Regions from separate parts of the Lysinibacillus sp. BF-4 genome, predicted to be linked through region 1. Evidence: riboswitches for the same ligand, from Rfam matches in the RefSeq annotation. Region 1 holds a riboswitch; the other holds the start of a gene.
What was found. A riboswitch is a leader RNA that binds a small molecule or an ion and turns the genes downstream of it on or off. The one in region 1 is predicted to bind S-adenosylmethionine.
Positions count from the first base shown of each region.

Region 2: it holds a riboswitch for S-adenosylmethionine, as region 1 does, so the genes downstream of both, CH76_RS03365 (bifunctional homocysteine S-methyltransferase/methylenetetrahydrofolate reductase) here and CH76_RS08245 (O-acetylhomoserine aminocarboxypropyltransferase/cysteine synthase family protein) in region 1, are expected to answer to the same signal.

Region 1 covers NZ_JPUW01000021.1:29,215-33,679, reverse strand. Annotated here, with positions in the region: gene mgtE (magnesium transporter) at 1-873, shown strand, start outside; gene CH76_RS08250 (glycerol-3-phosphate acyltransferase) at 854-1,483, opposite strand; SAM riboswitch class I at 1,631-1,734, shown strand; gene CH76_RS08245 (O-acetylhomoserine aminocarboxypropyltransferase/cysteine synthase family protein) at 1,845-3,122, shown strand; gene CH76_RS08240 (homoserine dehydrogenase) at 3,384-4,370, shown strand; gene CH76_RS08235 (VanZ family protein) at 4,409-4,465, opposite strand, start outside.
Region 2 covers NZ_JPUW01000004.1:28,740-33,204, reverse strand. Annotated here, with positions in the region: gene metH (methionine synthase) at 1-246, opposite strand, end outside; gene CH76_RS03365 (bifunctional homocysteine S-methyltransferase/methylenetetrahydrofolate reductase) at 239-2,080, opposite strand; SAM riboswitch class I at 2,158-2,259, opposite strand; gene hemG (protoporphyrinogen oxidase) at 2,417-3,793, opposite strand; gene CH76_RS03355 (tetratricopeptide repeat protein) at 3,790-4,461, opposite strand.

The sequences.
Region 1 (4,465 bases):
TATATGGTGGCGCACATTACACATACAGTTGCAGATGTATTGCTACATGTGCGTGAGCAAGGCGAAAACGCTGAAACAATTTACTATATTTATATTGTCGATGATGAAGAAATTTTACGAGGTGTGGTGTCACTACGCGATATTTTATTAGAAGCGCCCACTACAATAGTAGAAGCAATCATGCAGGATAAATTAATTTCAGTGGAAACGCATATTGACCAGGAAACGGTTTTGCATATTGTACGTGATTATGATTTATTAGCCTTACCTGTTACAGAGCAAGGGAAGTTATTAGGTATTGTGACTGTAGATGATGTGATGGACGTGTATTATGAAGAAACCGAAGAAGATTTCGGAGAGTTAGCAGGTGTAAGTGGTGCGATTGATTTAGATATTGGGGTTATGCAGGCAACAAAAATTAGGTTGGGGTGGTTACTGCGCCTTATTGTAATTAGTATGATTCCTGTTGTATTTATTTATTTAAATCCACAGCATGCTTATAGCATTGCACTCGCAGTACCCCTTATTGCGAGTATCGCAGGTAACGCAGGCATACAATCGCTAACGGCTGCCACACGTGTTAAGGAACAAGGCAATGCAGGCGACTTTAAAAAGCTTTTGCTGCGTGATAGCTTAGCAGCGAGTTTAATTGCCACGGTGGTAGCCTGTATCATTGGAGTGCTTGCCTATATGGGCGGGCAATCGGTAATAGCACTAATGAGCTGTGCATGGCTTGCTATTGTATTAAGCTCATTAGTGGGTACTGTGCTACCTTATGTGGTAAAGCAGTCAGCAAGTGCATCAAGCCCAGTCATTGCGACATGGAGTGATGCAATTACAGTTATTTTATTTATTACGTTGCTTTCTTTTTAAAAGCATTACGTACCTTAGGCTCAGTTCCTGCAAAAATATTTTTAACATTTGGGATGTGTAACCAAATCGTGACACTAAATAAGAGTAAGGTAATGAGCGTTGGTATCATGCCATAATAGCAAGCGGCAATCGTAATAAAGGTAATGTATAATGCCAACAAGCCAATAACTAAATAATTAGTAGCAATCCCAATGACGACGAATAGGGCGAGCCCGAGCAAACCCATTTGCCAATCTAATGCAATAAAAGTACCGATTAAAGAGGCGGTTCCCTTACCGCCTTTAAATTTCATTTGCAACGGAAAGTTATGTCCTAAAATAACAGCGCCTGCCATTAGGTAAAGTAGTGTATTGGCTTCAGTCGCGTTAACTTCGGTATAAGGTAGCGCAAATCGCAGTAAAATAATAGCGAATACACCTTTAAAAATATCAATAATAGCGACAAGCACACCGTATTTCCAACCAAGTGTAAGGGTGGCATTAGAGGCACCTGCATTGCCAGAACCAACGCCTTTTAAATTAACCCCTGATAATTTTTGTGCGATGGCAGAGCCATGAAGACAGCCAATGAAATAGCCAATGACACTAACAAGTAAGCCCGTAATTAACATAGCCTTTCCCCCTTTTTAGTAAGATTGATTTCATCATACTATACGCATGTAATAACTTTGAAGTTTCAGAAAAAATAAATTACTTGTTGACTTAGTAAAACAGTTGGGTATATACTGTGTAACAACGAAGGCAATTCAAACAAATAACTCTTATCAAGAGCGGCGGAGGGAATAGGCCCTAAGATGCCCAGCAACCAGTGATCCATCACAATGGTGCTAAGTCCTACAGACAATTGTCTGGAAGATAAGGGGAGGAAAATGTAACTACAACCTCTTCTTATTCATAGAAGAGGTTTTTTATTTTTTCGTAAAACCTCCTCTAAGGATGCCATTCGTAAAACAAATTGGGAGGCAATTACTTATGACAAACTTTAAACCAGAAACATTATTATTACACGGAGGGCAGGATGTAGATCCAACGGGCTCACGTACAGTTCCGATTTATCGCACAACGTCTTACGTATTTAATAGCACAGAGCATGCACGTCGTTTATTCGCACTTGAAGAGGGCGGCAATATTTACTCTCGTATCATGAATCCAACAGTGGATGTTTTTGAAAAACGTGTAGCAGCACTTGAGGGTGGTACTGCAGCAGTGGCCTTTTCTTCAGGCATGGCGGCAATTGCTTTCTCAATTTTAAATATCGCAGGCACAGGCGACGAAATCGTAGCAGCAGGCTCATTATATGGTGGTACATATAATTTATTTGCTAACACTTTACCACGTTACGGCATTAACGTAGTATTTGTAGACGAAACAAACCCAGAAAATTTCCGAGCAGCTATTAATGAAAATACTAAAGCCATCTTTGCCGAAACAATTGGTAACCCGAGCTTGCAAGTATTAGATATCGAAGCAGTAGCTACGATTGCACACGAAAATGGACTACCATTATTAATAGATAGCACATTTGCTTCTCCTTATGGTTCTAACCCGATTGAGTTTGGTGCAGATGTAGTAATTCACTCAGCAACAAAATGGATTGGCGGGCATGGTACAACAATTGGTGGTGTAGCTGTTGATGCAGGTAAGTTTGACTGGACACAAGGCCGCTTCCCAGGCTTTACAGAGCCAGATGCAAGTTACCACGGTATTCGCTATGGTATTGATGCGGCGGCAGCAGCTTTCGCAACAAAAGTACGCGTACAATTATTACGTGATTTTGGACCAACATTAAGTCCAGATGCGGCATTTAATTTATTACAAGGCTTAGAAACATTACATTTACGTGTAGCTAAGCATAACGAAAATGCGGAGAAGGTAGCGACGTATTTAAAAGAGCACCCATCTGTAACATTTGTGCATCATAATAGCTTTACTGATTTCCCGACGCATGAGTTAGCTAATAAATATTTAAAAAATGGCTACGGCTCAATTTTAACTTTTGGTATTAAAGGTGGCCGTGAAGCAGGTGCTAACTTAATTGATAATGTTAAATTATTCTCTCACGTAGCTAACGTGGGTGATGCAAAGTCATTAATTATCCATCCAGCATCAACTACGCACCAACAACTATCAAAAGAAGAGCTTGAGATTGCAGGTGTATCTGAGGAGCTGATCCGCCTATCAATCGGACTAGAAGCAATTGAAGATATTATTGCTGACCTTGACCAAGCTATTGCTGCAGCAACAAACTAAACATATGCCTTGTCGTGCCAATAGCCAAAGCCCCATTTGGTTAGGCAAAATTGGACGACTAGTCGCTACATGAGACGAATTTTACGAAAGACCATTTCCGTAGTTGCGGAGATGGTCTTTTATAATAGAAGAAACTCCAATAACTGACCATCTTAAAAAAACAACTGTACGTGTGGAAAAGATTAATGTTGTAAAAAGCGAATAGATACGTTACAATTTTCAGTAAGTTAAGTTTAGAGAGATTGTGGAGGGAATACAATTATGGCAACAATAAAGGCAGCAATTTTAGGATTTGGCACAGTAGGTCAGGGCATCTACAATATCCTAAACGAAAAGCGTGAGGAATTAAAAAATAAATTAGGCTTAGAGCTAGAGGTTGCAAAAATTCTTGTAACAGATGCAAGCCGTGAGCGCGTACCTGGTACAGCGCACTTAATGACTGAAAATATTGACGATATTTTTGAAGAGCAAGGCTTACAAGTTGTATTTGAGGCTATCGTAAATGAGGAGCCTGCTTATACCTATTTAAAGCGTGCTGTCGAAAATAAATGTCATGTTATTACAGCTAATAAAGTAATGTTTGCTAAGCACGGATTAAAGTTGCAAGAGTTAGCGAAGGAATACGGTGTATTTGTCGGCTACGAAGCAACAACAGCAGGCGGTGTACCTGTTATTAAAACAATGAAAAATATTCTACTCGTAAATGATGTTAGCCGCATCCAAGGGATTTTAAACGGTACATCAAACTATATTTTAACGAAAATGCGTGCAGAAGGCTGGACGTTTGAAGATGCATTAAAAGAAGCACAAAAGCTTGGCTATGCAGAAGCAGATCCATATAATGATGTGTCAGGTCAAGATGCTTTCAAAAAAATTATGATTTTAAGTGCCCTAGCATTTGGTGAGCAACCAGATTGGGATAATGTTGATGTTATTGGTATTGATAGTATTTCAGCAGCAGAAGTTGAAGAAGCAACGGCTAAAGGTTTGCGTTACCGTCACGTAGCAGAAGTCGAAAAACGTGAAGATGGCACTATTTTTGCTAAGGTTGGCCCAATGCTTGTAGATGCAGAGCACCCGCTGTACCCAGTGGATGATGTTAATAATGCAGTAGCGCTTGAAACAAATTATATTGGCACATTGTCATTAGTTGGTCCTGGTGCAGGAATGTACCCAACAGCTAGCGTTATGGTAGAAGACTACGCTGAAATTATTGGTAAACGTGCGGGCTTTGTTGTCCGAATTTAGTAAAAAAAAGAAGCGGCACACCATGTGTCGCTTCTTTTTTATATATTGGCGATAATAAGCAATGTAGCAATAGCTAAAAACAAGAGCGTACCAAT
Region 2 (4,465 bases), on a different contig from region 1:
CAATACCAGTGGTGTAGCACCAAATGTATTTGTACAAATTAAATCAGCGCCTGCCGCTAAATATTGTCCATGAATTTTTAACAGCACATCAGGTCGCGTTAATACAAGGTTTTCATTACAGCCATCTAATGCCTCACCACCAAAATCATCCTCGCTTAGCTTTTCGTTTTGTAGCATTGTGCCCATTGCGCCGTCCATTACTAAAATGCGTTGCTCTAGTTGTTGTTGTATCGTCTGCTTAGCCATTAATCGAAACCCCTTTTGCCGCTTCATCCATTTCCTTAATGTGAGCGATTAATTGTAATGTCATATCATATCGTAAAAATGGTGTAATTAAATAAATGCCTTTAAAGTATTTGGCTGCTGTATCTAACAGTTCTTTCGCAATAGCGATGCCTTCTTGTGTGGCGCGCTCCTTATCCTCACCACAATCGCGCATGCGTGTAAGTACTTCATCTGACAGCTTAATGCCAGGTACTTCATGATGTAAAAACTCGGCACTACGATAGCTAGTTACAGGCATAATACCAATATAAATTGGTACACTTAAATGCTTCGTTGCCTCGTAGGTTTCGATAATTTTTTCCTTTGTATAGACAGGCTGCGAAATAAAGTAATCTGCGCCGTGTTCAATTTTTTTCTCTAGGCGTGGCACAGCTCGTGCTACTACACGCACGTTTGGATTAAAAGCCGCCGCCACCGAAAAGTTTGCCTTTTTACGTAAAGGTTTGCCTGAAAACGAAATGCCCTCGTTTAATTGCTTAATCAGCGCAATCAGTTCAAAGGAAGTAACATCATAAACACTCGTTGCCCCTGGGAAGTCGCCAACCTTTGTTGGATCACCCGTTACAGCTAAAATATCATGAATGCCTAATGCATTTAGCCCCATTAAATGTGATTGTAGCCCAATTAAATTACGATCTCGACACGTAATATGTGTTAATGGACGTACACCCTTCTCTTTAATCATTGCGCCCATTGCAATATTACTAATACGCGGAGACGCAAGGGAGTTATCAGCCATCATCACTACATCAGCACCTGCCGCATACAGTTGTTCTGAGCCTTTAATAAAGCCCTCCACCTCTAAATGCCTTGGTGTATCAAGTTCCACAATAATCGAGCGCTCCTGTTTTGCCTTCTCATGAAGCGGTTTTACAGTACGTGGCTCAGCCTCGCGCACAAAGTCCACTGCAATTTGGCGCTTGGGCTTCTCGTTAATAGGTGTTAAACTCGCTACGTGTTTTTTAACAGCAGCAATATGTTTTGGTGTTGTGCCACAACAACCACCAATTAAGCGCACACCTTGCTTACATAATGTTGCTGCAGCTCGTCCAAAGTAATCATACTCCGACTCATAAACAATCCTACCGTCCTCTACATCAAGCAATGACGCATTCGGATAGGTGGATAAAAAAGCGTGCTGTGGCAAATCTACCTGCTCAAAAGCCTGTATCGTATGAAACGGACCAAGACGGCAGTTAACACCTACCACATCTGCACCACATCGTTCTAACTCTGTTAGTGCTTCATTGAGTGGCTTACCATTTTGAAGCACACCTACTTCATGCATGGATACCTGTGCAATAATGGGTAGCGTCGTCATCTCACGTAGTAGCTCAAGTGTTGCCACTAGCTCATCAAAATCATAATATGTTTCGAGTAATAACCCATCCACACCCTCCGTTAAAAATACTGTAGCTTGCGCTTTTACCCCTTGCAAAATTTCCGTTAGTGTAACATCCGTCTTACGAATATCACGAATCCCACCAATTGTACCTAATACATATACGTTACCATCCGCTGCCTTTTTAGCTAAATGTGTTGCTGCTTTATTAATCTCTGTTACTTTATCCGCAAGCCCATAACGCGCTAACTTTATAGCATTTGCGCCGTACGTATTTGTTTGAATGACATCTGCACCTGCCGCAATGTATTCATTATGGATTTTCTCTACTAGTGCTGGCTGTAATAAATTTAATTCTTCATGGCATGATGCTAAACCTGTCGCGTACAGCATCGTTCCCATCGCACCATCACCCACAACAATTGATGTTTGTAATTTTTCAAGCAAGCCCATACCTTATTCCTCCTAAAGTAAAATAAAAAAGCCCTCTTTTTATGTACAAAAAAGAGGGCTACGCATCGTATGTTTCCTCCTCATCTGCCTAGTAATTCACTAGCTGGATTTAGCACCTGACATCGCTGTTGGTTGCTGAAGCTTCGTAGGGCCAGTCCCTCCGCTTCTCTCGATAAGAATGTTATGAAATTTCTAACTATTGTGAAGTATCATATCGCTAGGGCTCACTCACGTCAATACTATTATGCATTTCTAACAAAAAATGCTACCTATTGTACAGATGTTATCGTTTACAAAAAATCCACCAGTGCAAGTAAGGCACTGGTGGATTTCAATTTATAATTCGTTAGCGACCTTTTCGCCAATTGTTTTACCATTTTGAATGCAGGCGCCAATGCCTACACCATAATACGAACAACCCGCTAAATAAATCGTTGGGTAGTGTTCAGCCATTTTTTGCTCCAAGCCTTGTAGCGCATCTCGATGAGCTAAATCATAGCGTGGCATTTGGTTCGTCCATTTTGTAACATTAACAACACTTGGCTCTGCATCAATACCTAAGCTATTTTTCACGTCAGCGATACCTATTGCAGTAAGCTCGTCCTCCGTCATTGCCTCTAGCTCCTCATAGCGTGCATTTATATTTTTATAAAATAAGCGTACTAATAAATTACCTTGTGCTGAAGTATGTTTCCACTTGCGGCTTGTCCAAGTTGCGGCATTACACACGACATTTGTATTATCCGATACAATATAGCCTGTGCCGTCTGCTGGTAATAGCGCATCCGGTACAGTAAAACCTAAATACATTGTAATCACTGAAGCTGTCGTAAATTTTGTAAAATATGGCTGCAAGGCTTCGCTTGGCAATAACTTTGCAATGGCATCATTTGGCAGCGCCAATACAATAGCATCTGCAGTCAGTGTTTCGCGGTTTGTTAAATGAAGTGTACGTCCTTCTTCAATTGTTTCTACACCCGTACCTAGCTTTACATCAACATCTGTTAACGTTTCAACAATTCGATATAACAAACTATCTAATCCTTTTTTAAAGGAAATAAACTTTTTGTCAGCAGCACGTGAAAATTGCGCCTTATTCGCTTCAAAACCTTTAATAATACTGCCAAAATCATTTTTATAATCAATTAAATAGGGCAGTGTAGAAGCGATGGATAACTCGTTTAAGTTACCTGAGTAAACGCCTGATAGTACAGGAGCAATTTGTTTTTGTACTAGCTCTTCACCTAAGTAATACGTTAAAAATTCGCCAATCGAGCTTTCTTTCGTAAAGCTTTTGTTTGGCATATGTAAATCTTTTAGCGCCTCTGCCTTACCCTCTGCTGATACTAATGTACTCGCCTCTAGTGAAGCTAATGACATCGGGATACCAAAAGTTGAGTCCTTCGGGATAGCGTGCAGTTCATTATTCGTATAAATAAATGATGTACCTGTTTCGTTATAAACTAGCTCATCCTCATAATCAACCTCACGTACTAATTCAATAACACCTGGGTGACGCGCTACAATAGAGTCTGCACCTGTCTCCATAATAAAGCCGTCTTGCGCTTCACTATGGATTTTTCCACCAAGGTATTCATTTTTTTCAATGAGTACGAGTTTAACATCCAATTTTTTTTCGTGTACTTGACGTTGCAAGTAATGCATTGTGCATACGCCGGTAATCCCGCCACCTACTACTGCTACTGTTTTCATTTTTCATTTTCTCCCTTCATACGTTCAATTGCTTCTGCTTGCTCACACCAATATTTAGCACGTGTGGCATCCGCCTTTACACCTAAACCTAGTTCGTAAATTTCCTCTAAGCGACGGCATGACAAAATATCTCCTCGGCTTGCAGCCTCCTCATACCAAAAGCGTCCCTTAGCGTAATCAATCTCGCCGTCTTGCTCATTGTTATAAATATAACCAAGATTATATTGCGCATCGAGATGTCCTTGCTGTGCAGCGAGCTGATACCAATAAAGCGCTTTTGATACATTACGTGGCTTACCGAGTAATGCCTCGTAATAAATCGAGCCTAAACGGTATTGCGCCATCACATCGTTATACTTTGCAGACCGACGATACCAAAAATAGGCCTGCTCAGGTGCAACTACAACACCAATACCATTTTCGCATAGCAATCCTAGGGTAAACATAGCTTCATGTACACCTGCTTTAGCTGCTACTAAAAATAATTGAAAGGCACGCTTCGTATTTTTTTCGACATACTCTCCGTGTAAATACATATCTGCTAAATTATTAGTAGCATCGGGATGCCCAAGTGCCGACGATGCCTCATATGAACGAAAAGCATTTTCTAATTGCCCTTCCTCATAAGCGGCATTGCCTTGTAAATATAATTCTTCTGCTTCACTCACATCA